DNA from 2 places in the Streptomyces sp. NPDC046308 genome. Region 2 is predicted to be linked to the other one. Evidence: riboswitches for the same ligand, from Rfam matches in the RefSeq annotation. Region 2 holds a riboswitch; the other holds the start of a gene.
The links. A riboswitch is a leader RNA that binds a small molecule or an ion and turns the genes downstream of it on or off. The one in region 2 is predicted to bind S-adenosylmethionine.

Region 1: linked by a shared signal. The riboswitch ahead of thrC (threonine synthase) and the one ahead of ACZ6JT_RS08245 (aminotransferase class V-fold PLP-dependent enzyme) in region 2 are both predicted to bind S-adenosylmethionine.

The regions. Positions count from the first base shown of each region.
Region 1 covers NZ_JBVJFB010000006.1:412,452-426,809, forward strand. Annotated here, with positions in the region: gene ACZ6JT_RS25325 (hypothetical protein) at 1-110, opposite strand, end outside; gene ACZ6JT_RS25330 (hypothetical protein) at 107-328, opposite strand; gene ACZ6JT_RS25335 (helix-turn-helix domain-containing protein) at 443-1,279, shown strand; gene ACZ6JT_RS25340 (DUF397 domain-containing protein) at 1,263-1,517, shown strand; gene ACZ6JT_RS25345 (outer membrane protein assembly factor BamB family protein) at 1,504-2,907, opposite strand; gene ACZ6JT_RS25350 (S8 family peptidase) at 2,971-4,164, opposite strand; gene ACZ6JT_RS25355 (protease inhibitor I9 family protein) at 4,530-4,877, shown strand; gene ACZ6JT_RS25360 (serine/threonine-protein kinase) at 4,980-6,611, shown strand; gene ACZ6JT_RS25365 (phosphoribosylanthranilate isomerase) at 7,054-7,653, opposite strand; gene groL (chaperonin GroEL) at 8,288-9,910, opposite strand; gene ACZ6JT_RS25375 (cold-shock protein) at 10,247-10,453, opposite strand; gene ACZ6JT_RS25380 (MoaD/ThiS family protein) at 10,868-11,146, opposite strand; gene thrC (threonine synthase) at 11,235-12,509, opposite strand; SAM riboswitch class I at 12,527-12,680, opposite strand; gene ACZ6JT_RS25390 (glucosyl-3-phosphoglycerate synthase) at 12,866-13,843, shown strand; gene ACZ6JT_RS25395 (alpha,alpha-trehalose-phosphate synthase (UDP-forming)) at 13,893-14,358, shown strand, end outside.
Region 2 covers NZ_JBVJFB010000002.1:169,519-183,876, forward strand. Annotated here, with positions in the region: gene ACZ6JT_RS08220 (C40 family peptidase) at 1-720, opposite strand, end outside; gene ACZ6JT_RS08225 (NYN domain-containing protein) at 973-2,337, opposite strand; gene ACZ6JT_RS08230 (hypothetical protein) at 2,378-2,617, opposite strand; gene ACZ6JT_RS08235 (rhomboid family intramembrane serine protease) at 2,764-3,486, shown strand; gene ACZ6JT_RS08240 (Lrp/AsnC family transcriptional regulator) at 3,483-3,764, shown strand; gene ACZ6JT_RS08245 (aminotransferase class V-fold PLP-dependent enzyme) at 4,373-5,758, opposite strand; SAM riboswitch class IV at 6,016-6,132, opposite strand; gene trpD (anthranilate phosphoribosyltransferase) at 6,222-7,286, opposite strand; gene qcrB (cytochrome bc1 complex cytochrome b subunit) at 7,451-9,076, opposite strand; gene qcrA (cytochrome bc1 complex Rieske iron-sulfur subunit) at 9,073-10,131, opposite strand; gene qcrC (cytochrome bc1 complex diheme cytochrome c subunit) at 10,128-10,937, opposite strand; gene ctaE (aa3-type cytochrome oxidase subunit III) at 11,014-11,634, opposite strand; gene ACZ6JT_RS08275 (hypothetical protein) at 11,834-12,238, shown strand; gene ACZ6JT_RS08280 (L,D-transpeptidase) at 12,290-13,537, opposite strand; gene ACZ6JT_RS08285 (cytochrome c oxidase subunit 4) at 13,665-14,063, opposite strand; gene ctaD (aa3-type cytochrome oxidase subunit I) at 14,060-14,358, opposite strand, start outside.

The sequences.
Region 1 (14,358 bases), on a different contig from region 2:
AGTCCCGTCCCCCCACGCCTCCACCCGCCCGGGCCGACCACGGCCTCCAAGCCGCGCAGCCGCCAGCCCAGCTCGAAGGCGAACTGAGCGGCATCGACCGCCTCGCTCACTCGCCGGCCGCCCGCTCGTGCAGTACGGCTGCCAGCCGGAGGGCGGTGTCCAGATTGCAGCGGCCGAGGTCCACGAGCGGCAGCCCGTACGAGCCCGCCGCCGAGACCCGTTCCACGTCGAGCGACGGGAACAGCACCCCCACCCCGGCCAGGGACTCCTTGAGCTGCCGCACCGCCTCCTCGGCCGCCTGCATGCGCTCCTGTGGAGTGAGCACCATGACATGTCACCTTTCTACTCTGAGTGTTCGCCTTCGACACACAGAGTGGCGACGGGCTCGCTAGCCTTCAAGGAAGCACCGAGAACAACCCCACCTGTTGGCCCGGGAGTTGCCATGGCAGGTAAGAACCTCGACCCCTCCTCCTCACCCCGCGCCCTGCTCGGCGCCGAGCTCCGCGTGGCACGCGAACGAGCCGGGCTCAGCCAGGCCGAGTTGGGCGAACCGCTCTTCGTCAGCGGCTCGTTCATCGGCCAGCTCGAAGCCGGCACGCGCCGCATGCACATCGAGTTCGCGCGCCAGATAGACGACATCCTCGACACGAACGGCTTCTTCGTCCGCAACTGCGGGGCCGCCGCCAAGTCCAAGTACCCGGACCACTTAGCGGCGGCGGCCGAAGCGGAGGCTCTGGCGACGACGATCCGGGAGTACGCGCCGCAGCTGATCCCTGGGCTGCTCCAGACGGCGGCGTACGCGCGCGAGGTCTTCCGCGCGTACCAGCCGACGGCGACGGAAGAGACCATCGACGAGCTCGTCACGAACCGACTGGCACGGGCCGCGCTGTTGAACGATCCAACAACCCCGATGTTGTGGTGCGTCCTTGACGAGGCGGTACTGCGCCGGGCCGGGGATAACCCGGCCATCCTGGCAGAGGCCTTGCGCCACATTGCAGCCCTGATCCGCTCCCGCCGGATCATCGTCCAGGTTCTCCCGTTCAGCGCAGGCTTCCACGCGGGCCTGGATGGCGCCCTCAAGCTGATGACCTTCGAAGATGCGCCCCCGCTTGCCTACGTCGACGGCATCGGGATGGGCCAGTTGTTCGACGATCCGGCCACCGTCGCCCGCCACACCCTGACCTACGATCTCCTCACGGCCAACGCGCTGTCACCGCGCAAGTCCCTGGCCTTGATCGAGTCGGTGGCGGAGGAATACGAAAATGACCAGCAAGCCTGAGTACGACCTGTCAGCGGCCGTTTGGCACAAGTCCAGCTACAGCGGCGGCGACGGCGGCAACTGCCTGGAGATGGCCACCTGGCGGAAGTCCACCCACAGTGCGGGCGATGGCAGCAACTGCCTGGAAGTCGCCGACGGCCACCCCGGCATCGTCCCGGTGCGGGACTCCAAGGTTCCGGACGGACCTCACCTCACCTTCCGGGACACCGCCTGGACGGCGTTCGTCACCAGCCTCTGACCTTCGCCAGCACCACGTACGACGGCAGTTCGCCCGCCGGGTCCAGGTTCACGAACGTGTAGCCCTCCGGGCCCTGCGGGTAGATCTCGAACCGCCTGCCCAGGGGGACGTCCCGGAGGATCGTGGGCTCGGCCTTCGCCCTGCCCGTGGTCCCGTCCAGGTGCCACAGGTGCGTCCGTGCGGCGGTCGACGTCACCACGTCGACCCCGCCCGGCTCCCGGCCCCGCACGAGCCCGAGGACCGTCGCGCCGTCGAGCGCGGCGTGCCACACGCGCCTGCCGTCGAGTACCGAGTACGCGGAGACCCCCGGGACCTTGCCCTTCACCGGGGTGATCAGCAGGTCACCGCTCACCACCGGCGCGGGCCCCTCGGTCAGGTCTTCCCGCGGGCCCGCCACCGGCACCGCGCCCCGCTCGCGTCCGACGTCGTCGAACATCAGCACCGAGCCCCCGACGCGCAGCACGATCGGCTGCGCCGACAGCATCCGCACCTGCGCCGACGGGCCTGTGGCGCGCAGCGGGCTCTGCCAGGCCGGGGTGCCGGTCCGCGCGTCCAGCGCGAGCAGCCGCGACGAGCCGCCGCCCGGGCAGTCCTCCACGTACAGCACCCGGTCCCCGGCTCCGTCGAGTGCGCGGACCCGGCAGCCGGCCGGTACCGGCGCCCGCCAGCGTTCGTCGCCCGTGCGCAGGTCCAGGCCGAGGAGGGCGCCCTCCGTCACGGCGACGGCCGTATCGCCGACCGCGGCCACGGGCACCTCGGCCGCGTCCCGGCCCGGCGCCACCGGGAGGTCCTTGGCCCAGAGCTTCCCGCCGTCCTTCAGGTCCACGGCCAGTACCTGCCCTCCGCAGCCGTCGGGGGTGCGCGCGGCGGCGACCAGCCCGATCTCGTGGGGGACGGTCCGGCTCACGGCGCAGAAGGTGACGTCCCCGCCCGCGCCCAGCCCGCCGGCCGAGCGACCCCCGCCGTCGTAGAGGCGCAGGCCGTCCGCGCGGACCCGTACGAGCCCCGACGAGGGGCGCAGCCAGGCGCCGACCGGCCGGGCCGACTCCGGCTTCTCCCGTTGCCACCAGGTCCACACGTACGCCTGCGGGCCGCGCATCCCCTCGTACGCCTGCCAGGCCGGCCACAGCGCGGCCAGTGCGACGGTCGCCGCGAGGCACCGGACGAGCGCGCCCCCGGCGGCGCCGCGGGCCCGGGCCAGCAAGACGTACGCGACGAGGCCCAGGGCGGGGGTGAGCAGGAGCAGCCGGCCGGCGCCGCGGGTCCAGTCGACGAAGGCCATCCGCCCGAGCAGGACGAGGTACAGCGCGGTGACGGTGGCGACCGCCACGCCGGCGACGAACAGGGCGCGCGGCAGCCACCGCGCGCCCTGAGGTGTGTGGTGGTCCATGATCCCCCCTTGGGCGCAGCCTAGTTGGCGCGTCCCTCGGGGGATCCGGTCACCCGGTCCGGGTCAGAGGCCCGCGGTGAAGAGCAGCTTGTTCGGGCTGGCGGGGCTGAGCCTGGTCAGCACGTCCTTGGTGGTCTCCTGCTCGAGGAACGCGGCGATCTCCCCGGGCGCCGCGCTCGGGTGCGCCTGCTTGTAGAGGACGGCGACACCGGTGGCGTGCGGTGCGGCCATCGACGTGCCGTCCAGGGACACGCTGCCGCCGCCGAGCCTGGCGGAGACGATGGCCTGGCCGGGTGCGTACAGGGTGACGCACTGCCCCCAGTTGGAGAAGTCGGTCTCCTCGTCCCACTGGTTGCTCGCCGCGACCGTGAGCACCTTCCCCGCGGACGCCGGCGAGACCCCGCACGCGTCCTTCGCGGAGTTGCCCGCCGCGACGACCGGCAGCACGCCCGCGTCGGTGACCGCGTCCGCGGCGTCGTTGACGGCCTTCGACAGCTCCCCGCCCAGGGATGCGTTCAGCACCGCCGGCTGCTTGGCGTTCTTCGCCACCCAGTCCAGGCCGGCGATGATCCCCGACCAGGTGCCCTTGCCGTCGCAGCCGAGGACGCGGACGCTGACCAGGCTCGCCTTGCTCGCGATCCCGTACGTCCTGCCGGCGACCGTGCCGGCGACGTGCGTGCCGTGGCCCTGGCAGTCCTGGCCGTCGCGGCCGTCACCGATGGCGTCGAAACCGAAGCCGGCGCGGGTCGCGTCGGGCCCGCCGAACTCCGTGTGGTGGTAGTCGATGCCGGTGTCGAGGATGTACGCGGTCACCCCGGCGCCGTTGCCCTGAACGGTGAAGTCGTTGTCCAACGGCAGGTTCTTCTGGTCGATGCGGTCCTGGCCCCACGAGTTCGACGGGGAGCGCGTCCCCTCCGCGGAGGTCGGCGTCGGCACGGACTGGACCGAGGCGTCCTCCTCGACCGACTTCACCCCCGGGGCGTTGCGGACGAGCGTCAGCTCGAGCGAGGTCAGGGGCACCGCGAAACCCGTCATCGCCGAGGTGTAGACGAACGACGGCTTCAGACCCAGCTCCTTCGCGATCCTCGCCGCGTCCTGCCCCTTCTCCAGGGTCACGATGTACTTGCCGGGCACCGGCTTGGCGGCCTTGACCAGCGGGGCGGGCTCCGGCTCCGGCGCCGCGGCGGAGGCCGTACCGGCCGCTACGGGGGTGACGGCGAGGAGCGTGGCGGTGGCCAGGCATGCGAGCAGGCGCATGGAAGGAACTCCCTGACGGGGTCTCGGCAGACGAACACGGGTGAGCCGCCCTCCCGGCACCAGGTGCTCACGCGGGGCGGCCCTCAGCTCCATCGGTGCCACCTCCCACCGGGTTGAACCAACCCCTCACCTGGTTGCCCGTCCGGCGCCCGCGCCGGATGGGCGTTCGTCCGGCCGTGCGGAAAGGGTTGTCCCGCTGCGCCGCCCCGGCCCGCCCCCGGACCTCGTCCCCCACACCGCCGCAGCAAGATCACCCGTACGGCCCGCCCCCACACCAGGGAGCGCTCACCCGGTGCGCCGCCCGTGCCCCCGCCTCACCCCGGGACCTCGTTGACCTGCACCGCAGCGCGTGATGGCCTCGTCCCATGCGCAACCGTCTGAGCCGAGCCCTGCCCGTGGCCGTCGCCGTCCTGGCCGCCGTCACCGTCACCGTCGCCCTGCCCGCGTCCGCAGCCACCGCCGCCGAGTCCGTACCCGTGTCCCACGCGGTTCCCGCCGACCACGCCACGTACATCGTCACCGTGCACCCGGGCCTCGACCCGGCGGCCGTCGCGGACGCCTACGGGATCACCCCGCTGCACGTCTACCGCGAGACGCTGAACGGCTTCGCCGCCCGCCTGACCCCCGAGCAGGTCGAGGACCTGCGGGCGACCGCGGTCGTGGAGTCCGTCGAGAAGGACGGCAGCGCGGCCACGTTCGGCCCGGGCATCTGACCTCGGCCGCATCCCCCGAACACCCCCGCCTTTACGCGCCGCTTAAAGTAAGGCGGATCAACTCATCGGTTGATCGGGGGGCCGGGGGGATCGGGGAGGCCGATGAACAGCGCGACCGACGTGTTCGAGCCGCTGCACGCGGAGGATCCGCAGACCGTGGCCGGGTACCGCCTCGCGGCCCGGCTCGGCGCGGGCGGCATGGGCCGGGTCTACCTCTCGCACACGCCGGGCGGCCGCCCGGTGGCGATCAAGGTGGTCCGGCCGGAACTGGCCGAAGACCCGGCGTTCCGGCGGCGGTTCCGCCGCGAGGTGGTGGCCGCCCGACGCGTCCGGGGGGCCTACACCGCCGAGGTCATCGACGCCGACGCCGACGCGGTACCGCCGTGGCTGGCGACCCTCTACGTACCCGGGCCCTCGCTGTCGGAAGCCGTCGCCCAGCGCGGACCGCTGCCGGTGCCCGCGGTGCTGTGGCTGATGGCGGGCGTGGCCGAGGCCCTGCAGGCCATCCACGCCGAGGGCATCGTGCACCGGGACCTCAAGCCGTCGAACGTACTGCTGGCCTCCGACGGGCCCCGCGTCATCGACTTCGGCATATCGACGGCGTCCGACACCACCGCCCCCACGGCCACCGGCAGCACCATCGGCACCCCCCAGTACATGGCCCCCGAACAGGCGCTGGCGGGCGAGACCACCGCCGCCACCGACGTCTTCGCGCTGGGGCAGACGGCGGCGTTCGCGGCACTGGGCGAGCCCCTGTACGGCACCGGTCCCTCCATGACCGTGCTGTTCCGGATCGTGCACTCCAGCCCCGACCTGTCGCGGCTGCCGGAAGAGCTGCAGCCGCTGCTCGCCCGCTGCCTGGCCGCGGACCCGGAGGAACGGGCCACTCCGACGGAGATCGTGGAGTGGTGCCGCAAGCAGCTGGGCGAGGACGCCGACGACACGAGCGGCGGCGGCCCGGCGATCTGGCGGGAGGTGCTGGGGCCGGAGGTGGTGGTCCCCGATCCGGCCCCGACCCCGGCCCCGTACCCCACCCCGGCGCACGCGACGCCGATCGTCTGGGGACCGAAGCCGGTCACCCCGGAGGAACGGCGCAAGCGCGGCCGGCGCGCCGCGGTGATCATCACCACGCTGACGGTGATCGGAACGCTGATGGTGGGCGGCCTGGTCTGGCTCCTGGTGGACGCGGCGCAGAAGGTACGCCAGAAGGAGGCAGCCGCAGCCGCCGCCGCATCCCGATCGCCCGGCCCGGTGGCGTCGGGCGCGTCCGGCTCGCCCACCGGCGGCAAGGCGGCCACCGGACCCGCATCGGGCGCGCCCAAGTCCCCCGAACCGTCCAAGCCGCCCACGCCGGTCCCGTACCCGGGGGTGTGGCTGGGCGAGGAGAACTCGATCGACATCAAGGACGGGGTCACGCGCAAGGACGGTGACCGGGGCGGCGACATCCGCCTGGAATGCGACCGCCAGGACTGCGAGCTGACGAGCGACACCAGCGTGCTGATCACGATGTACGGCAAGGCGGGCTCGGCCAACTACGAGACGTGCCGGGCCTATGGCGAGGTTGCCAAGCCGCACGCGATCCCGCTCGCGGCGGTTGCCGCCGGCACGGAGATCTGCGTCAGGCGTTCCTCGGGGGAGGTCGCGATGTTCGTGGTCCAGATCGAGTCGAACACGCGGGTGGCGGGCCTGCCGAGCTGGCTCACGATGGACATGACGGTCTGGCGCACGCCCTAGCCCGCCTCCCCCTGCCGAGGCTCCGCCCCGCACCCTCCCCCAGACTCCGTCCGGGGGGACCGCCCCTCCTCAATCGCCGGAGGGGCTGAATGGGTGCGGCGAGGCCGAATTGGTGCGGCGCAGCGGGAAGGTGCGGCTCAAAGATCGGGGCTCCGCCCCGGACCCCGCGCCTCAAACGCCGGCGAGGCTGGATTTGGTGTTGGTCGGCCGGGGCGGTTGGGGTGGGGGTGGGTGTGTGTCGGGGTGATCCCCGCAGGGTGCCAAACGCACTTCCGCCCAGCCCTCCGACCCCTCGTCACGTTTGGCGCCCGAGGAGACGCCCCGGCGCGCGCCCGCCCCCACCCCAACCGACCCCCGCACCCGACCAGGCCCCGGTGCAACCGGCCCCCGTACCCGGCCCGAGCGGCGCAGCCAACCCGCAGCCAACCCGCGGCGCAGCTGGCTAGCCCCGCGCCGCCTCGATGAAGGCGCGGATCAACTCCGGCGACTTCACGCCGCGTTCCCGCTCCACCCCACTGGACACGTCCACGCCCCAGGCGCCGGTTACCTCGACCGCCTCCCGCACGTTGCTCGGGTTCAGCCCGCCGGCCAGCAGCCACCGCCCCTCGGGCGCGGCGAAGTCCGCCGAGCCCCAGTTCCACGGCTTGCCGGAGCCGGGGTCGGGGGCGTCGAGCAGGAGCAGGTCCTCGCCGTACTGGCCGCAGCGCTTCACGTGCTCGGCGGTGGCCCGCAGCAGCGTCCGGCCCTCGGCGCGCAGCGCCGCGAAGTCCCCGGGCCCCTCCTCGCCGTGCAGCTGAACCCCCCGTACGCCGCTCTCCTCCGCGAAGCGGCGCACCTCCGTGACCGGCTGCCCCCGGAACACGCCGACGGTCAGCACACCGTCCGGCACCCGCGCGGCGAGATCCCGCGCGGTGGCGGCGTCGACGGTGCGCGGGCTGCCGGGCGCGAACACGAACCCCACGGCGTCGGCCCCGGCCGCCACGGCGGCGTCGAGGTCCCGCGCGGTCTTCAGCCCACAGATCTTGACGAAGAGGTCAGCCATGCGCCCAGCCTATGCCGGGGGCTGCGCCGCGGGTTGGCTGCGGGTTGGCTGCGCCGCTCGGGCGGGGTTCGGGGGCCGGTTGTTCCGGGGCCTAGCGGGGAGGGGGGTCGGTTGTGGTGGGGGCGGGCGCGCGCCGGGGCGTCTCCTCGGGCGCCAAACGTGACGACAGGTCGGACAGCTCGGCGGCAGTGCGTTTGGCACCCTGCGGGGATCACCCCGACACACACCCACCCCCACCCCAACCGCCCCGGCTGCGCCGCACCATCCGGCCTCCGCCGCACAAACTCAGCCTCGCCGGCGTTTGAGGAGGGGGGGTCCCCCCGGACGGAGTCTGGGGGAGGGTCCGGGGCGGAGCCCCGATCTTTGAGCCGCACCATCCGGCTGGGCCGCGCAAAAAATCAGCCTCGCCGGCGTTTGAGGCGCGGGGTCCGGGGCGGAGCCCCGATCCTTGAGCCGCACCGTTCGGCTGCGCCGCACCACATTCAGCCCCGCCGGCGATTGAGGCGCGGGGCGGAGCCCCGGCTTTGAGCCGCACGCCGCGTCGGCCGGGAACGCCCGAGGGCGGCACCCCGTGCGGGGTGCCGCCCTCGTTCGAGAACAGCCGATCGGACTTCGGGCCGGAGCCCGGGGTCGATCAGAAGTCCATGTCACCGCCCGGCATGCCGCCCGGGGCACCGGCGCCGGCCTTCTCGGGCTTGTCGGCGATGACGGCCTCGGTCGTCAGGAACAGCGCGGCGATCGACGCGGCGTTCTGCAGCGCGGAGCGCGTGACCTTCGCCGGGTCGATGATGCCCTCGGCGATCATGTCGACGTACTCGCCGGTCGCGGCGTTCAGGCCGTGACCGATCGGGAGGTTGCGCACCTTCTCGACGACGACGCCACCCTCGAGACCACCGTTGACGGCGATCTGCTTCAGCGGGGCCTCCAGGGCGAGCTTCACGGCGTTGGCGCCGGTCGCCTCGTCACCCTCGAGCTCCAGCTTCTCGAAGACCGCGGAAGCCTGGAGCAGGGCCACGCCACCACCGGCGACGATGCCCTCCTCGACGGCCGCCTTCGCGTTGCGAACGGCGTCCTCGATGCGGTGCTTGCGCTCCTTGAGCTCGACCTCGGTCGCGGCACCGGCCTTGATGACGGCCACGCCGCCGGCCAGCTTCGCGAGGCGCTCCTGGAGCTTCTCGCGGTCGTAGTCCGAGTCGGAGTTCTCGATCTCGGCGCGGATCTGGTTGACGCGGCCCTGGACCTGGTCGCTGTCACCGGCACCGTCGACGATGGTGGTCTCGTCCTTGGTGATGACGACCTTGCGGGCGCGGCCGAGCAGGTCGAGACCGGCGTTCTCCAGCTTGAGGCCGACCTCCTCGGAGATGACGGTGCCGCCCGTGAGGATGGCGATGTCACCGAGCATGGCCTTGCGGCGGTCGCCGAAGCCCGGGGCCTTGACGGCGACGGACTTGAAGGTGCCGCGGATCTTGTTGACGACCAGGGTCGACAGGGCCTCGCCCTCGACGTCCTCGGCGATGATCAGCAGCGGCTTGCCGGACTGCATGACCTTCTCCAGGAGCGGCAGCAGGTCCTTGACCGAGCCGATCTTGGAGTTGACGATCAGGATGTACGGGTCGTCGAGGGACGACTCCATGCGCTCCATGTCGGTGGCGAAGTACGCCGAGATGTAGCCCTTGTCGAAGCGCATGCCCTCGGTGAGCTCGAGCTCCAGACCGAAGGTCTGCGACTCCTCGACGGTGATGACGCCTTCCTTGCCGACCTTGTCCATGGCCTCGGCGATGAGCTCGCCGATCTGGGTGTCGGCGGCGGAGATGGAGGCCGTCGAAGCGATCTGCTCCTTGGTCTCGACGTCCTTGGCCTGGGCGAGCAGGGCGGCGGAGACGGCCTCGACGGCCTTCTCGATACCACGCTTGAGGGCCATCGGGTTGGCGCCGGCGGCCACGTTGCGCAGGCCCTCGCGGACGAGCGCCTGGGCCAGCACGGTGGCGGTGGTCGTACCGTCGCCCGCGACGTCGTCCGTCTTCTTGGCGACTTCCTTGACCAGCTCGGCGCCGATCTTCTCGTACGGGTCCTCGAGCTCGATCTCCTTGGCGATGGAGACACCATCGTTGGTGATCGTGGGGGCGCCCCACTTCTTCTCAAGGACGACGTTGCGACCCTTGGGGCCAAGGGTGACCTTGACGGCGTCGGCGAGCTGGTTCATCCCACGCTCGAGGCCGCGGCGGGCCTCCTCGTCGAACGCAATGATCTTGGCCATCTGAAGTGGTCCTCCCGGACAGCGGTGGATTGCTCCCAGGACCGCGCCCGCGCCCGCGACGGACGGCCTGCGTGCCCGGCGGTTCCTTCCCACCGGACCCTGCGGGCCTCACCGACCCGGTCCTCGTTCAGTAGCACTCTCACCGGGAGAGTGCTAATGCCAATGATTAGCACTCGACCCCCGAGAGTGCAAGCGGCTTCGAAGAAGCCTCGGGGACCGGGCGTGGCGCGGGCGCACGTACGAGGGGCCCGCATCCCGTGTCCGGGATGTGGGCCCCTCGTAAGGTCGTGCAGGTCTTCGTTGAACGCTGTGCGTCGGTGGTCGATCGCTCCAGGACTAGCCGAGCGCGAGCTTGACCATGTCCGCCTGAGGACCCTTCTGGCCCTGCGAGATCTCGAACTCGACCCGCTGACCCTCTTCAAGGGTGCGGTACCCGTCCATCTGGATGGCGCTGTAGTGGACGAACACATCCGCACCACCGTCGACCGCGATGAAGCCGTAGCCCTTCTCCGCGTTGAACCACTTGACGGTGCCCTGAGCCATGCCTAACTCCCCTATTACTGGCCCTTGCGCGGGAACGCACTTCGCGTTCCCGGGTCAGAACTTGCGTCGGAACGCGTCGACCGAGGCTGAATGTATCTGCGCGAGTGCTGTCTGCAACAGGTCAATCCGACGAGAATTCTGGACACGGGGAAACATTGAAATAGAGTGAAAATTTGCCATACTCCCGGGCAACTCGGGCCTGACATATCTCGCCAAAGCCCCATACCGCGCTTGCACATTGACCCGATGTCGACCCTCACGCGACCCGTTCATATGCGGCGGGCAAGTCCGGCGGAGGGGACTTCCCCAACTCTACCGCGCCCAATCAAGCAGAATTACCCCCTCCGCTTTTAGCGGAGGGGGTAATTTCGGTTTGCGCGTGTCACCTGCCGGGTGACAAAGGAACCCTGAGGATCAGCAGCCGCCCGCGACGGCCGGAATGATCGAGACGCCGGCGCCGTCCGGCGTCTTCGCCTCCAGCCCGCCCTCGAAGCGCACGTCGTCGTCGTTGACGTAGACGTTCACGAAACGGCGCAGCTTGCCCTGGTCGTCCAGGACGCGCGCGGCGATGCCCGGGTGGCTCGCCTCCAGGGACTGGATGACCTCGGCGAGGGTCGCGCCCTCGGCGGGCACCTCGGCCTGACCGCCGGTGTAGGTGCGCAGGATGGTGGGGATGCGGACGTTGACGCTCATGGCGCTACTGCCTTTCCGGTAGAGCAGGAGGGGGAGGGGTGTCCGGCGGGTCGGGGCGGGGACCCGGCCCCGACCCGCCGGACACCCGCTAGGCCAGGCCGGCGGCGCGGAACGCGTCCAGGCTCGGGCGGATGGTGGCGGTCTGCCCGCTCTCCGCGGCCACCGCCTCCAGGGTCTTGAGGCCGTCGCCGGTGTTGAGGACGACGGTGGTCAGCGTCGGGTCGAGCTGCCCGTTCTCGATGAGCTTCTTCGTCACGCCGACGGTCACGCCGCCCGCGGTCTCGGCGAAGATGCCCTCGGTCTGCGCGAGGATCCTGATCGCCTCGACGACCTGCTCGTCGTTCACGTCCTCGACGAAGCCGCCGGTGCGCCGCGCGATGTCCAGGACGTACGGGCCGTCCGCCGGGTTGCCGATCGCGAGGGACTTGGCGATGGTGTTCGGCTTCTGCGGGCGGACCACGTCGTGACCGGCCTTGAAGGCGGTCGACACCGGGGAGCAGCCCTCGGCCTGGGCGCCGAAGATCTTGTACGGCTTGTCCTCGACGAGGCCGAGCTTGATCAGCTCCTGCAGACCCTTGTCGATCTTCGTCAGCTGCGAGCCGGACGCGATCGGGATCACGAGCTGGTCGGGCAGCTGCCAGCCGAGCTGTTCGCAGATCTCGTAGGCGAGGGTCTTGGAGCCCTCTCCGTAGTAGGGGCGCAGGTTGACGTTGACGAAGCCCCAGCCCTCGCCCAGCGGGTCGCCGATGAGCTCGGAGCAGAAGCGGTTGACGTCGTCGTAGTTGCCCTCGATGCCGACCAGGTCGCCGCCGTACACACCGGCCATGACGACCTTGCCCTGCTCCAGGTCGTGCGGGATGAACACGCAGGAGCGGAAGCCGGCCCGGGCGGCCGCGGCGCCGACGGCGCCGGCCAGGTTGCCGGTGGAGGAGCAGGACAGGGTGGTGAAGCCGAAGGCGCGGGCGGCCTCGACGGCGATGGCCACGACGCGGTCCTTGAAGGAGTGCGTCGGGTTGCCGGAGTCGTCCTTGACGTACAGCTTGCCGGTGACCCCGAGCTCCTTGGCCAGGTTCGCCGCGTCCACGAGCTTGGTGAAGCCCGGGTTCAGGCTCGGCTTGGAGGCCACGTTCGCGGGGACGGGCAGCAGCGGCGCGTAACGCCAGATGTTGGTGGGGCCGGCCTCGATCGCGGCGCGCAGCGCCTCGGGGTCCCCGGTCGGGAGGTCGTAGGCGACTTCCAGAGGTCCGAAGCACTCGGCGCACGCGAAGATGGGGCCGAGCTCGAAGCGGGTACCGCACTCGCGACAGGAAAGACCGTTGGCAGGTCCGAGATCGACAGAGGTGGCGACAGTCTGTGCAGCCATGATGGCGAGGCCCTTTCTCCTCATCTTCCCCATGGCGCACTTCGCCATGAGACGGAATTGGCACCTTCCCTAGCCGGGGACCTCGCTGACGTCGCTGAGCGATCGCGAGAACCGACTGGAGGGTTGCCGGGGCTTCAACGGGCCGTGTCCCTCTGCCCCTCTGGATGAGCGGTATGGCACCGGCACACGCGCTCTGTGGCGCGCCGGTGCGTTTGTACGCGGGGACCCCCGGCATGCGGTGGTCCTTCGCGTTGTTCAAGACTGTAACCGAAGGGCCGGGCGGTTGAGACAGCCGTCCGAACCGCGAGATGGATCTCAAATCGGCCGATAACGCCGACACGCAGGGAGTGCTGAGGGTGCTGGAAGAGGTGGAGCGCTGGCTGGCAGACCGCTCCTGGTCAGCCGCCGACCGACCGCTCGACCAGCTGCTCGACCGGAAACGGGCGGCCGGGACCACGGTCAGCGTGGTGCTGCCCGCGCTGGACGAGGAGGCGACGGTCGGCGCGATCGTCGAGGTCATCCGGCGCGAGCTGATCGAGGGACTGCCGTTCCCCCTGGTGGACGAGCTGGTCGTGGTCGACTCGGGCTCCACCGACCGTACGGCGGAGGTCGCGGCGAAGGCCGGCGCCCGGGTGGTGCACCGCGACGAGATCCTGCCGAGGATCCCGGCGCTGCCCGGCAAGGGCGAGGTGCTGTGGCGTTCGCTGCTGGCCACCAGCGGGGACGTCGTCTGCTTCGTCGACGCCGACCTGCGGGACTTCTCCGCCGCCTTCGTCTCGGGGATCGTGGGACCGCTGCTGACCGAACCGGACGTGCAGTTCGTCAAGGCCATGTACGACCGCCCGCTCGGTGACGCCCCCGGCCAGGGCGGCCGGGTCACGGAACTGGTGGCCCGCCCCCTCCTCAACCTGCACTGGCCGCAGCTGGCCGGCTTCGTCCAGCCGCTGGGCGGCGAGTACGCCGTACGCCGCTCCCTGCTGGAGCGGCTGCCGTTCCCCGTCGGGTACGGCGTCGAGCTGGGTCTGCTGGTCGACGCGCTGCACACGGTCGGCCTGGACGCGCTCGCCCAGGTGGACGTCGGCGTACGCGTCCACCGCCACCAGGACGGGCAGGCACTGGGCCGGATGGCCGCCGCGATCTACCGCACCGCCCTGCTGCGGCTCTCCCGCGGGCACTCCCCCGGCTACCGCTGGGGGTACCCCCTGGTACGGCCGGAGCTGACCCAGTTCGAGCGGGGGCCGCAGGGGTTCGTGCCGCGGACGTACGCGGTGGACACCGAGGAGCGGCCGCCGATGCTCGGCATCAGGGAGTACGCGCTGCGCCGCGTGGCGTGACGTCGGCCTGGAAAGTTTGAGCGAGTCCGGGCCGGGCTAGGTTCGCGGCATGGCTTCTCAGGTACTCGTAGCCGCGAACCGCGGCCCCCTCTCGTACGCGATCGACGCCGAAGGCGGTCTCAGCGCCCGGCGCGGCGGGGGCGGACTCGTCTCCGGACTGTCCGCGGCCCTCGCGGAGCAACCGGGGGCGCTGTGGATCTGCGCGGCGCTGTCGGAGGCGGACCGGGAGGCGGTCCGGCGGGGGGTGTCCGAGCCGGGCGTCCGGATGCTGGACATCGATCCCACGGTGTACGACGACGCCTACAACGGCATCGCCAACTCCGTGCTGTGGTTCACGCACCACCACCTGTACGACGTCCCGCGCGAGCCGGTCTTCGACGCGGAGTTCCGGCGGCGGTGGCAGGCGTACGTCGAGTACAACGACGCCTTCGCCCGCGCCCTCGCCCAGGAGGCGGCGGAAGGGGCCCGCGTCCTGGTGCAGGACTACCACCTGGCGCTGGTCCCGGGGCAGTTGC
Region 2 (14,358 bases):
CTTGGTCTTCGCGGCCTCGAGTGCGGCTCCGGCGCGGCCGGAGGCCTTCACGTTGCCGAGGTCGACGCGCTGGCCGTCGGCGCGGCTGGCGCGCGACTCGTCGTCCTTGATGGCCGCGCGCTCCTGCGCGGTCAGGGTGTTGAGCAGGGCCTGGGCCGCGGCGAGCTTGTCGGTGGAGACCTTCTTCTTCTCGGCCAGCTCCTTGCGGGTGGCGTCGAGGTCGGCGAGCTTGCCGGCGGCCTCCTGGCGCTGCTGCGCGAGGCTGCGCTGCTTGGCCTGGATCTTCTGGACCGCCTCGACCTGCTTGCCGCTCAAGTGCTCGAGGGAGGAGGCCTTGTCGAGGTAGCTGTCGGGGTCCTCGGAGAGGAGGAGGGCGAGGGAGGGATCGATGCCGCCGTTGCGGTACTGGGCGCTGGCCATCGAACCGAGGGTGCTGCGCAGCTCGTTGAGGTCGCCCTGGCCGCGCGCGACCTGGTCCTGGAGCTGGGCTATCTCCTTCTCCAGCGTCTCCTGGCGCTCCTTGGCCCCGTTGAACTTCTCGGTGGCCTGCTCCGCCTCTTCGTAGAGGGCGTCGACCTGGGTCTTGACCTCGTCCTTGGTCGGCTTCGCGGGGGCGGCGGAGGCGCTCTGGGAGGTGAGGGCGACCACGGCCGCCGCGGTGGCGCCGAGCACGGTCACACGAGTGCGGTTCGGCTGCTTGGGTCGACGGTGGGACGCCACGGAGGCGAGCTCCTTCTTCCTAGAGCCGCCGAAGAACGCAACTCGGCAGCACCTTCGCCGCCACTCCGAATGAGTGATCCACCGCACGAAGGTTTGAACGCACACTAGTGACCTTGCTGTGATCAGTTCAAATCCCGTCGGGAAAAAATGCGCTCCCCGACCAGGTTCTTTACCTACAGCGCACGCTCTGTGCAGGGCACTTGACGGTACGTTCGCCAGGGTGCCGGTCAATTCCGGCATTCAGGAGGGGAGTTACGAAACGCGCGAAAGCCGCTTCAGGAGCAAAGCGGACGCCACCGGCCGCGCGCCCGCCTTGGCCACCCCGTCGGCGACCTCCCGGTCGGTGGACACCACGACCACCGGCCGGCCGGGCGGCTCGGCGCGCACCAGCTGGCGGATCAGCTCGTCCGCCGTCACCCCCGCCTTGGAGAACAGCACCCGCACCCCGCGCGGCGGGGCGAGCAGCACCGGGGCGGCCAGCTCCGCGCCGTCGAAGACACAGGTCATCTCCGCGCCCGTCTGCGCGGCCAGCATCGACAGCCCGCCCAGCAGCCGCAGCCGCTGCTTCTCCAGCGGCATCGTCGGATAGCCGGTCTTGGTCACGTTGTAGCCGTCGACCACCAGATGGGCCTGGGGCAGCGCCAACAGCTGGTCCAGCAGCGCCGGATCGGTCTCCGACAGGGCGCGCGCCGCGATGTCCTTCGGCGTCATCCGGCCCGGCTCCACCGCGTCCACGGTGTCCGCCGGGCGCGTGTTCACGGGCGGCAGCGCCAGCTCGCGGCGCAGCCCCTGGGCCGCGTCCAGCACGGTGTCCAGCAGCAGCCGCAACCGCATGTCCTCGATGCTGCGCCCCTCGCGGGTGGCCCGGCGCGAGGTCTCCAGCGCCGCCTCCACCTCCGCGAGGCGGGACTTGAGCCGCCGGCCCTCGCTCTCGGCGGCGGCCACCCGGGCGGCGGCCTCGCCGCGGATCCCGTCGACCTCGGCGGTCAGCTTGCGCAGGGCCGCCTCACCGCGCTTGACGTCGCTGAGCGCGCTGCGCAGCTTGCGCTGAAGCGATTCCGCTTCCTTGCGGGCCGCGTCCAGCTCCACGCGCACGTGCTCACCGCCCGAACGCTGCAGCTCACGGGCGTGGGCCAGCTCCTCGCGCAGCCGCTCCAGCTCGCGCCGGGTCTCCTCGCCGACCCGCTCGGCGTCGGCGCGCTGCGCCTCCTCGCCCGCGGCGGCCACCAGCTTGACCCAGCCGGCCGGCCGCAGGACGAACGCGGCGGCCGCGACGTCCAGCGGATCCGCGGCGGCGGGCGGCGCACCCGACTCCAGGGCCGCGGCCAGCTCGGCCTGCGCCTCGCGCAGCTTCTCGGCGACCCGACCGCGGAACACGGCGTCGGTCTCGACCGCCGTGGCCATGGCGTTGCCCGCGAACTTGGCGCGCCGGGTCGGGGTGAAACGGGCGTACTGGCGCAGCTGCGCCGGCAGGTCCGCGACCGTCAGCGCGCCGAAGGCGTCCGAGACGAGCGCGACGACCCGCCGCCGCACGCCTTCCGGCAGCGGGCGGTCGAGCGCCTCGGCGGCGTCGCCGGCCGCGTCGGCCGGCTCAGCGCCGCTTGCTGGCTCCACAATCCGTCACCCCTACCGTGATCTACCTGCGGGCACGCCTCCGTCAGGAGTCCGCGCCCGGCCTGTCCACGAGCTCGATCTGGTCCACCGCGTTGCACCAGCGGCAGCGGACCGACTCGATGGTCTCATTGACCACCTCGCGCTCCTCGACCTTGGGCTCCCCGGCGAGGTCCAGGTGGACGTACTCGACGACCTTCGACGAACGGGTGACGTCGAAGCGCGTGAGGTTGCCGCACAGGGTGCAGCGCCACCGGGTGGTGTCGGTCGGCTGGGGAACCGTCATCAGGCCGCTCTCTCCTTCGTAGCTGATTCAATTAAAGCCGTCCGCGCCGCCGTCTGCGCGAGTCTTCACCGGCCGGCGGACCGCAGCTCGTAACCCTACGGCCTGCCACCGCCTCAGGTGGGTCTCGTTGCGTCATGCTCTGTCACATGATCGTAAGGTGGCGGGCCCTACGCGAGGCCGCCCGGGGACCGGTGGTCACCCATGCGCTGATCGCGGGCTGCGGTGTGGTGTTCGTACTCGGCCCCGCCTCGGGCCTGAACCCGGTCTACGGGACGGGCGACGAGCTGCTGGCCGCCGGGACCGCGTACTTCCGGCGCTGGGGCGTGGTCCCGGACGAGCTCTTCACGGGCACCCCGCGCGCCTGGCTGACCCCGCTGACGGCGCTGTTCGTCCACGGCAGCTGGCTGCACCTGCTCGGGAACATGCTCTTCCTCCACGTCTTCGGGGCGATGGCGGAGGAACGGATGGGCCGCCCCGGGTTCCTCGTCTTCTACCTCTGTACGGGGTACGTGGCGCTGGCGGCGTACGCGGCGGCCAACGCCGGGTCCGCGCAGACCCTGGTGGGGGCGTCCGGAGCCATCTCGGCGGTGCTGGGCGCCTTCCTCTACCTGCTCCCGCGGGCGCGGGTGACGAGCCTGTTCCCCTTCCTGTTCTTCCTGCCGCTGCGGTTCCCGGCGTGGCTCGTGCTGCTGTTCTGGTTCGCCCTCCAAGGGGTCGCCGCGCAGCGGGCGGACAGCGGCCCCGGGGTCGCCTACCTGGCCCATCTGGTGGGCTTCTCGGTCGGCTTCCTCTACGCGTGGGCCCGTTATCGGGGTGCGACTAGAGTGAGGCGACCAGCGACGGCCACCGAGGGAGACAGCCAGCCGTGATCACCGCGATCGTGCTCATCAAGACCAGCGTGGACCGCATCCCCGAGATCGCCGAGTCGATCGCCGCGCTGGACAGCGTCAGCGAGGTCTACTCCGTCACGGGGACGTACGACCTGATCGCGCTGGTCCGCGTGGCCCGCCACGAGAACCTGGCGGACATCATCCCGGGCCGCATCAGCAAGATCCCGGGCGTCGAGGCGACGGACACCCACGTCGCGTTCCGCACGTACTCGCAGCACGACCTGGAGGCGGCGTTCGCGATCGGCCTCGACGCTTAGCGCTGTGCCGTGCGGGTATCGGGCCGCCGAGTAGCCCCGGCCTCGACGCCTGCGGCGGGCTGGGCGGGTATCGGGCGCCGCGTAGCCCCGGCTTCGCGACGCCTCAAACGCCGGCGGGGCTGGGTTTGGTGCCCCCGAGCAGTGGCGTGAGCCGTCGGGCCGACCGCGGGGTCCCTCCGGGACGACTCCTCGTCGTCGCGCCTGCGGGCCCATCACGGCCGTGAGGGCGGTTGCGCGCTCCTCCTGCGGGGACGCCCCTGCGCGCCCCCGCTCCCCCGCGCCGGCCGTGGGGTGGGGACACGGTGGAGTGTCCCCGCAGGAGGAGCGCGCAACCGCCCTCACCCGTCGCAGCGATCCCCGCAGGCGCGACGACGAGGAGACATTCCGCCGGGGCACCACCCCACCCTGCCGCGCCGACCGCAGGTCACCCCGCCGGGGCACCACCCCAGACCTGCCGAGCGGACCGCAGGTCACCCCGCCGGGGCACCGCCCCAGACCTGCCGAGCCGACCGCAGGTCACCCCGCCGGGGCACCGCCCCAGACCTGCCGAGCCGACCGCAGGTGACACCGCCGGGGCACCGCCCCAGACCTGCCGAGCGGACCGCAGGTCACACCGCCGGGACGCAGCGGCCTTCCTCCGTGCGGTACTGCCACTTGGCTCCGGAGGTGACCAGTTCCTTCACCGCGCCGACGAAGCGCTCGACGTGCTCGTCGGGGGTGCCCGCGCCGAAGCTGACGCGGATCGCGTTCAGGGAGCTCTCCCCCGCGGCGGCCTCCGGGGCTCCGCATTCGCCCTGCGCCTGCGGCTCGCTGCCGAGCAGGGTGCGGACCAGTGGGTGGGCGCAGAACAGGCCGTCGCGGACGCCGATCCCGTACTCCGCTGACAGCGCGGCGGCGAAGTGGGAGCTGTTCCAGCCGTCCACGACGAAGGAGATGACGCCGACGCGCGGGGCGTCGTCGCCGAAGAGGGACAGGACGCGGACCGCCGGGACCTCGGCGAGGCCGTCGCGGACCTTCGCGATGAGGTGCTGCTCGCGGGCGACCAGGTCGTCGAAGCCGGCCTCGGTCAGGGCCCGGCAGGCGGAGGCGATGGAGTAGACGCCGATGACGTTCGGGGAGCCGGCCTCGTGGCGGGCGGCCGTGGTGTGCCACTCGACGTCCACGCCGCCGTCCTCGCGCCGGGCCACCTTGCGGGAGGCGCCGCCGCCCGCCAGGTACGGCTCGGCCTGCTGGAGCCAGTCCGCGCGGCCGGCGAGCACGCCCGAGCCGAAGGGCGCGTAGAGCTTGTGTCCGGAGAAGGCGACCCAGTCCACGTCCAGGTCCCGGACCGAGACGGGGTGGTGCGGGGCCAGCTGGGCGGCGTCCAGGACGATCCGTGCGCCGTGGGCGTGCGCGGCGGCGGCGAGTTCCTTCACCGGCCACAGTTCACCGGTGACGTTGGACGCCCCGGTGACGCAGACCAGGGCCGGCCCATAGGGCTCCCGGTCGGCGAGGGCCCGCTCCAGGGTGGCGACGGCCTCGTCCGGGGTGCGGGGGGCGTTGAGGTAGGTGACCTGCGCGTTCGTCCAGGGCAGCAGCGAGGCGTGGTGCTCGGTCTCGAAGACGAAGACCTGGCAGTCGGCGGGGAGCACGGCGGCGAGGAGGTTCAGCGAGTCGGTGGTGGACCGGGTGAAGACCACCTGGTCGCCGGGGCGGCAGTCGAGGAACTCGGCGACCGTGACGCGGCTCTGCTCGAAGAGGTCGGTGGAGAGCTGCGAGAGGTACCCGGCGCCGCGGTGCACGCTGCCGTAGTACGGGGCGTAGGCGGCCACGTCGTCCCAGACCCGCTGGAGCGCCGGGGCACTGGCGGCGTAGTCCAGGGCCGCGTAGGTGACCTCGCCGCCGGTGACGAGCGGGACGGTGACGTCCCGGCCGAGCACCGGCAGCGGCTCGGCACAGGCGGGGCCCTCGGCGGTGGCGACGGGGGTGGCGACGGCGTTCAGGAATGCGGACATGGCGGTATCTCCCGGCAGGCAGGGCTGAATGGCTTCGGAGTGCCCGTACGCGGGTACGGCCGTGCGGCCGTCCTGGGGTCCCACGGACGGAGTCCGGAGGCGGTACGGGAGAGCCCTCGGGCCGGACCGGAACGGTCGGCGGGGGTACACGGAAGTGACCCTGATCCGAGGGGTGAAGTAGGGGCGGAGTCGCCCTATCGCATTCGCTTGCTCACGGAAAACGCTCCTCGAGAAGACCAGGACCCCTGGTTTCGAGGGATCCGCGCTTGCCGTAGGCCTTGCTGCCTACGACCTGGTCATCACCCGGGGCACCCCGCCACGGAAGGAGGGTTGCCGGACAGCAAGCCGGGGCCTGAACGCTGTCACTCGTGACCTGGTCAGCATCCTGCCACAAGATCCCCCGCGCGCAAGACCCCGGTCCGCATGGTGGACCGGGGCCTTGGCTCGATTCGGCCGGTGGTGGTCAGGCGTTGCTCGCCGCCACCCAGCGCTCCAGCGCCGCGCGCGCCGCGCCCGAGTCGATGGACTCCGCCGCGCGCACCAGCCCGGCGGCGAGCTGCTCCTCCAGCGTGCCCGTACCGGGGTCCAGGGCGACCAGGGCGGCCGCCGAGTTCAGCAGTACGGCCTCGCGGACCGGGCCGGTCTCCCCGGCCAGCAGGCGGCGGGCCACGTCCGCGTTGTACGAGGGGTCGCCGCCGGCCAGTGCCGAGACCTCGACCAGGCCGATGCCGATGTCGCGCGGGTCGAAGGACTGCTCCGAGACCTTGCCGTCGCGGACCCACCAGATGCGCGAAGTGGCCGTCGTGGTCAGTTCGTCCAGGCCGTCGTCCCCGCGGAAGACCAGCGCGGACGAGCCCCGCTCGGCGAGGACGCCCGCGATGATCGGGGCCATCCGGGGGTCGGCCACGCCGGTCGCCTGGGAGCGCACCCGGGCCGGGTTGGTCAGCGGGCCCAGCGCGTTGAAGAACGTCCGGATACCCAGCTCCTTGCGGGCCGCGGCCACATGGCGCAGCGCCGGGTGGAACTTCACCGCGAAGCAGAAGGTGATGCCGGCCTCCTCGGCGACCTCCACGACCCGTTCCCGGCTCAGGTTGAGGTTCACCCCGAGCTTTTCCAGGACGTCCGAAGAGCCGCTCGCGGAGGAGGCGGCCCGGTTCCCGTGCTTGACGACCTTGGCACCGGTTCCGGCCACCACGACCGCCGACATCGTCGAGATGTTCACCGTCTTGGCCCCGTCGCCGCCCGTGCCGACGATGTCCACCGTCCGGCCCGGGACCTCGATCAGGTTGGCGTGCTCGTACATCGCCCGTACGAGGCCGTTGATCTCCGCGACCGTCTCCCCCTTCGCCCGCAGCGCGACGGTGAAGCCGGCGATCTGGGCGTCGGTGGCCTCCCCCCGCATGATCCGGTCCATGGCCCAGGCGGTGTCGTCGGCGCGCAGGTCCTGGCCGGTCAGCAGGGCCTCGAGGACGCCCGGCCAGCCACGGGCCGCCACGCTGTCGCCGCCTGCCGGGGTCACAACGTTCATGGTCCGCTCCTGCTGGTCGTCAAGGTGTCCACGTCGAATGGGAGGGCTCCAGCCTATCCAGCCCCGGAGACGGCAAAGAGCCCCGTCCGGACACTGGACGGGGCTCTCACCGTGGCGACACCGGAACTGACCGAAATCAGTCCCTCATACGGTCGTGCAGGGGATCAGTGGTGGCCGTGGCCGGCCTGGATCTCCTTGTACTCCTCCACCGTGGGCTTCGGAATCTGGTTGTTCTCGGCGTAGAAGCCCTTGCTGAGCTTCGCGCGGAGCTTCTCCGTGGTCTTCACCTTGCGCTCGACACCGTTCTCGTCGACCGTCGGGCCGATCTCGATCGGCTTGTACTGCTCGTGCGCGGTCAGCTTGTGCAGCTGGCCGGCCGGGAGCGGCTCGTGGACCTCGACGAACTCACCGTGCGGCAGACGCTTGATGATGCCGGTCTCGCGACCGTGCAGCACCTTGTCGTGGTCCCGGCGCTGGAGGCCGAGGCAGATCCGCTTGGTGACGATGAAGGCGAGGACCGGGACGACGAAGAAGCCGATCCGGACGAACCAGGTGATCGAGTTGATCGACAGGTGGAAGTACTGGGCGAACATGTCGTTGCCACCGCCGATGAGGAGCACGATGTACTCCGCGATCCAGGCGACACCGAAGGCCGTACGGGTCGGGACGTTGCGCGGGCGGTCCAGGATGTGGTGCTCGCGCTTGTCGCCGGTGACCCAGGACTCGATGAACGGCCAGACGGCGATCGCACCCAGCACCAGCGGGAAGAGCAGCAGCGGGATGAACACGCCCAGGACGAGCGTGTGGCCCCACAGGTTGATCTCCCAGCCGGGCATGGCACGGATCAGGCCTTCCGGCATGCCCATGTACCAGTCGGGCTGCGCACCGGTGGACACGTGGTCCGGGCGGTACGGGCCGAGCGCCCAGATCGGGTTGATCGAGGCGATGGCCGCGACGGCCGCGATGACACCGAAGACCAGGAAGAAGAAGCCTCCGGCCTTGGCCATGTAGACCGGCAGCAGCGGCATGCCGACGACGTTGTTGTTCGTCTTGCCGGGACCCGCGAACTGGGTGTGCTTGTGGTAGAAGACCAGGATCAGGTGGGCCACGAGCAGGCCCATCATGATGCCGGGCAGCAGCAGGATGTGCACCGAGTAGAACCGCGCGACGAAGTCGCCGCCCGGGAACTCCCCGCCGAACAGGAACATAGACAGGTACGTGCCGACGACCGGGACGGACAGGATGGCGCCCTGCATGAAGCGGACACCGGTACCCGAGAGCAGGTCGTCCGGCAGCGAGTAACCGGTGAAGCCGGTGAACATGCCGAGGACCAGCAGCAGGAAGCCGAAGATCCAGTTGACCTCACGCGGCTTGCGGAACGCGCCGGTGAAGAAGACGCGCATCATGTGCACGACCATGGCCGCGACGAAGATCAGCGCCGCCCAGTGGTGGATCTGACGGATCAGCAGACCACCGCGGACGTCGAAGCTGATGTCGAGCGTCGAGGCGAAGGCCTCGGACATCATGACGCCCTGCATCGGCACGTACGAGCCGTGGTACACGACCTCGTTCATGCTCGGGTGGAAGAACAGCGTCAGGTACACACCCGTGAGGATGATGATGATGAAGCTGTAGAGGCAGATCTCACCCAGCATGAAGGACCAGTGGTCCGGGAAGATCTTGCGCATGTTGGCCTTGGCCAGGCCGTAGATGCCCAGGCGGCCGTCCGCCCAGTCGGCTACGCGCTCGCCGGCCGGTGCCTTGCGCTCGTTGTTGTCGCTGGTGCTCATCCGCGCTCCCAGAATGCAGGACCGACGGGCTCTTCGAAGTCGCCGAGCGCTTCGAGGAAGCCTTCGTCATTCACGCCGATCCGCAGCTGCGGAAGCGCGTGACCGGCCGGGCCGAAGATGACACGGGCGCCGTCGGAGAGGTCGAAGGTGGACTGGTGGCACGGGCAGAGCACGTGGTGCGTCTGCTGCTCGTACAGGCTGATCGGGCAGCCGACGTGGGTGCAGATCTTGGAGTAGGCGACGATCCCGTCGTGGGACCACTCCAGCTCCTTCTTGTCCTTGATGTCCTCCGGCTTGATCCGGACGATCATCAGGGCGGCCTTGGCGATCTGCGTCTGGAAGTCGTGCTGCTCCTCCTCCAGGCCTTCCGGCCTGACGAAGGTCAGCGACCCGACGAGCACGTCCTCGGGACGCAGCGGCTCGTTCGTGTTGTCGTTGATGAGCAGCTTGCCCTTGGCCCACACGGTCTTGCGCAGCTTCTCCTCGGGCAGCGGGCCCAGGTCGCGCATGATCATGACGGCGGAGAGCGGCAGCATCGCCAGCGCACCGAGCATCGTGTTGCGGATCAGGGGCCGGCGTCCGATGCCGGACTCGTTCGCGCCGTCGCGGAAGTCCTGCAGGACCTGCGCCTTGACCTCCGGCGGAGCGGCGATCTCGTGGCGCTCGGCGGCGACCTCCACGTCGGACATCAGGGTGCGGGCCCAGTGGACCGCGCCCGCGCCGATGCAGAAGAGGGCCGTGCCCAGCGTCATGCCCAGGGCGAAGTTGAGCGCGCTGACCTTCCCGATGGGGAAGATGTAGACGATCTTCTCGACCGGGAAGATCACGTAGGACGCGATGAAGCCGATCGTGGCCAGCATGGACAGCGTGAACAGCATCGCGACGGTGCGCTCGGAGCGCTTCGCCGCCCGCTCGTCGATGTCCTGGATGCGGGGCTTGTGGACCGGCAGGCCCGGGTCGGCGAACGGGTCGTCCGCGACCGCCACGGCACCGTGGTGCGCGTCGCCCTGCTCGCTCGGCAGGTGCTTCTCTTCGGGAATCTCTTGGCTACTCATGACTTCTTGGCCTTAGCGGTGTGGGCCGCGACCCAGACGGCGACAGCGATCAGCGCACCCAGAGCGAAGATCCAGCCGAACAGACCCTCGGACACGGGGCCGAGGCCGCCGAGCTTGAGACCACCGGGGCTGGACGACTTCTCACCGTTCACGTTCTGGAGGTACGCGATGATGTCCTTCTTCTGCTGCTCCGGCATGGTCTGGTCCGGGAAGGAGGGCATGTTCTGCGGGCCGGTGAGCATGGCCTCGTAGACGTGCTTCGGGTCGACGCCCTCGAGGTTGGGGGCGTACTTCCCGTTCGTCAGCGCGCCGCCCTCACCAGTGAAGTTGTGGCACTGCGCGCAGTTGTTGCGGAACAGCTCACCACCCTTGGCGATGTCGGCACCTGCCGGGTCGTACTGCTTTGCGGTCGGCGTGATCGGACCGGCGCCGAGGGACGCGACGTACGCCGCCAGCTGGTCGATCTGCGCCTGGGTGTAGATGACGGGCTTCTTCGGCACCTGGGCGCCGGGCTGCTGGGCGGGCATGCGGCCCGTGCTCACCTGGAAGTCGACGGCCGCGGAGCCGACGCCGACCAGGCTCGGGCCGTCAGAGGAACCCTGACCGCCGGTTCCGTGGCAGCTTGCGCAACCCACGGCGTAGAGCTTCTTGCCCTCCTCGATGGCGAGGGACTGGGCGGTTTCATCGGCCTGCGCCTTGCCCGCGGGGGCGAAGGCGGCGTAAAGCCCCCCAGTGGCCGCCAGCGCGAGGAGTAGAACGACGACCGCCGCCAGCGGATGGCGTCGTCGTGCGGAGAGCTTTTTCACGGATTACCCCGGTGTCAGGATCTTCTGCGTCGGTGTGTCTGGATGGAGTGCCGGGTCTTGCCCGGTGACGTGTTCGCTACTTGATCAGGTAGATCGTGGCGAAGAGGCCGATCCAGACGACATCGACGAAGTGCCAGTAGTAGGACACGACGATGGCCGACGTGGCCTGTTCGTGGGTGAACCTCTTGGCCGCGTACGTCCGGCCGAGGACCAGCAGGAAGGCGATGAGACCGCCCGTCACGTGCAGCCCGTGGAAGCCGGTGGTCAGGTAGAACACCGAGCCGTACGGACCGGACGAGAGGCTCAGGCCCTCGTGCTTGACCAGCTCGGTGTACTCGAACACCTGGCCGCCAATGAAGATCGCACCCATGACGAACGTGATGATGAACCACGTCCTGAGCTTCTTCACGTCACCGCGCTCCGCGGCGAATACGCCGAGCTGGCAGGTGAGGGAGGAAAGCACCAGGATCGTCGTGTTCGTCGCCGAGAAGGGCAGATTCAGGAACTCGGCCTGCTCTGTCCAGTACTCGGGTCCTGTCACGGATCGCAGGGTGAAGTACATCGCGAAGAGGGCCGCGAAGAACATCAGCTCGGAACTCAACCAGATGATGGTTCCGACGCTGACGAGGTTCGGCCGGTTGACCGTCGGGTGCGCGTGCCCGGTATCTACTGTCGTTGCTGTCGCCACGACCGACATTATGTCGGTCGCTTATCCCGCCCTCACCCCGGGGGGTGCCGTTCGGAGTGTCAGGGGCGTGTGCAAGGCCCGAACGGCCCATCAGATCACCCCGGTGGGATGTCCCGTGCACATGTCCGAACCGATGTTGACAGCGCATCGGGAGGAGTAGCATCCCGCGCAACATCAACGTGATTCACGTGACATGTGGAGGAACGAAATGCGGGCGACTGCGCGGGTTCTGGTCTACAGCGACGACGCGGGCACCCGGGAGCAGGTGCGGCTGGCGGCCGGGCGCCGGCCCGCCGCGGACCTGCCGCCGGTGGAGTTCGTGGAGTGCGCGACGCTGCCGGCGGTGCTGACGCAGCTGGACGCGGGCGGCATCGACGCGTGCGTGCTCGACGGCGAGGCGGTGCCGGCCGGGGGCATGGGTGTGTGCCGGCAGATCAAGGACGAGATCTTCCGGTGTCCGCCGGTGCTGCTGCTGATGGGGCGCCCCCAGGACGCCTGGCTGGCCACGTGGAGCCGCGCGGACGCCGCCGTCACCCTTCCGGTGGACCCGGTGGAGTTCGCGGAGGCCCTGGCGGGCGTGCTGCGCTCCCGTCTCTCCTCCTCGGCCGCCTGACGGTGTGCCTGCGGGCCCACGGGTGACCGTGGGCCCGCACAGGCGCTTGCCTCAGACGGTGGGCCGCAGGCGGGCCTGGTCCATCGGGTGGCGGCCTTCCTCGGTGCCCTTGAGCAGCGCGCTGCCCTGACGCCAGTCCTTCCAGTCCATGTTCCAGTCGCCGAAGCCGTTGCCGAAGACGTCCATGTCGTCGCCGATGCTGTTGATCACCTTGACGATGTCGCCCTCGGTGATGTTCTCGTAGAACCAGGCGGCGTTGCCGGTGCTCATGCCGGTGCATCCGTGGCTGACGTTCTCGTAGCCCTGGGAGCCGACGGACCACGGCGCGGCGTGGACGTATTCACCACTCCAGGTGACGCGGGTGGCGTAGTAGACGGGCAGGTTGTAGTACTCACTGCCGCCGATGCCCACGGTGTCGCCGCGCATCTGGACGAAGTACTGCTTGCCCAGCACCACCTTGATCCCGTTGCGGGTGGAGAAACCGGGCTTTCCGGTGGTCACCGGGATGGTGTTGATCACTTCTCCGTTGCGCCGGAACGTGAGGTAGTGCGCGGAGGCGTCGGTGGTGACCTCGACCCGGTCCCCGATCTCCAGCTTCACGGGCTTGGCCGCGACCCCGTGGAGCTCGTCGGTGATCCTGATGCCCTCCAGGTTGCTCCGTACGGAGACGGTGGAGTGGGCGGGCCAGTAGTCCTTGGGCCGGTAGTGGAGGTTCTTGTCGTCCACCCAGTGCCAGGCGCCCTCGACGCCGGCCGGGGCGTCGACGATCAGGCCCCGTTCCACGATGGCGCGGGCGGCCTTGTCCTTGACCGGCTCGCTGAGCTCGGCCGTGAGGGGCTGCCCGACGCCGTATTTGCCCTCCTCCGGGCCGAATTCGACCTTGAGGACCCCCTTGGACGGGGTGGTGTCGAACGTCAGCGTGCGCTGCCCGGGAGCGCCCCGCTCGTCCTCGGTGCTCACGGTGACGGTGTAGCGGACTCCCGAGGCCATCGGGACGGTGCTGTGCCAGCGGTCGCCCTTGGCGCTCAGTTCGCCCGCCAGGCGGCGGCCGTGGCTGTCCACGGCCAGCACGTCGGTGATCCGGCCGCCACCGGCCTTGGCGGTGATCTCGAGGGGCTTGTCGGGGTCCACGGGGCGCCTGCCCGCGGTCTGGTTGAAGGCGACCTGATCGCCCGCGTCGTACGGGCGGGCTGACAGCGGGTTCTTGTCGCCGGACCCGCATGCGGTGGCGCCGGCCCCGAGGGACGCGACCAGCAGGGAGCAGCTGAGTACCGTCCAAAGACGCGGTGAGTGGTTCATGGAGCCAACGCTATGAAGATATGACAATTACGGCGCGCGGGGTGACTGCAAACGAGGGGCCCGGACTCCTCCGAAGAGGTGTCCGGGCCCCAGGTGTGCTCACGCGGCGCGGCCGCGCGGGGTGCTCCTACTGGTTCGCGTTCTCACCGCGGTAGTACTCGTACACCCAGCCCCACAGGCCGATCACGATGATCGGGGCCGAGAAGTACATGAGCCACCAGCCGAAGATGACGCCCATGAAGGCGAGCGCGCCACCGATGGCCAGCGAGAGCGGCTGCCAGCTGTGCGGGGAGAAGAACCCCAGCTCGCCGGCCTCGTCGGCGACGTCGGCCTCCAGGTTGTCCTGGGCCATCTCGTCGACGCGCTTGGCCGTGAAGGCCAGGTAGTAGCCGATCATGACGCTCAGGCCGAAGGCCAGGAAGAGCGCGGTGGTGCCGACGGGCTCCTTCGACCACACGCCGTACACGACGGCCATGATCAGGATGAAGAAGGAGAGCCAGAGGAACATCTTGCCCTGGATCTTCACTTGCCGGCCTCCTTGTCACCGGTGAGCGCCGCGGTGCCGCCGGCGATGTGGTCCTCGAGGTGGTCGAGGGCCGCGATCTCCGGGTGGTGCAGGTCGAACGCCGGGGACTCGGAGCGGATCCGCGGCAGGGTGAGGAAGTTGTGCCGCGGCGGCGGGCAGGAGGTCGCCCACTCGAGCGAACGGCCGTAACCCCACGGGTCGTCGACCTCGACCTTCTTGCCGTACTTGGCCGTCTTCCAGACGTTGTACATGAACGGAAGCATCGACATGCCGAGCAGGAAGGAGCTGATGGTCG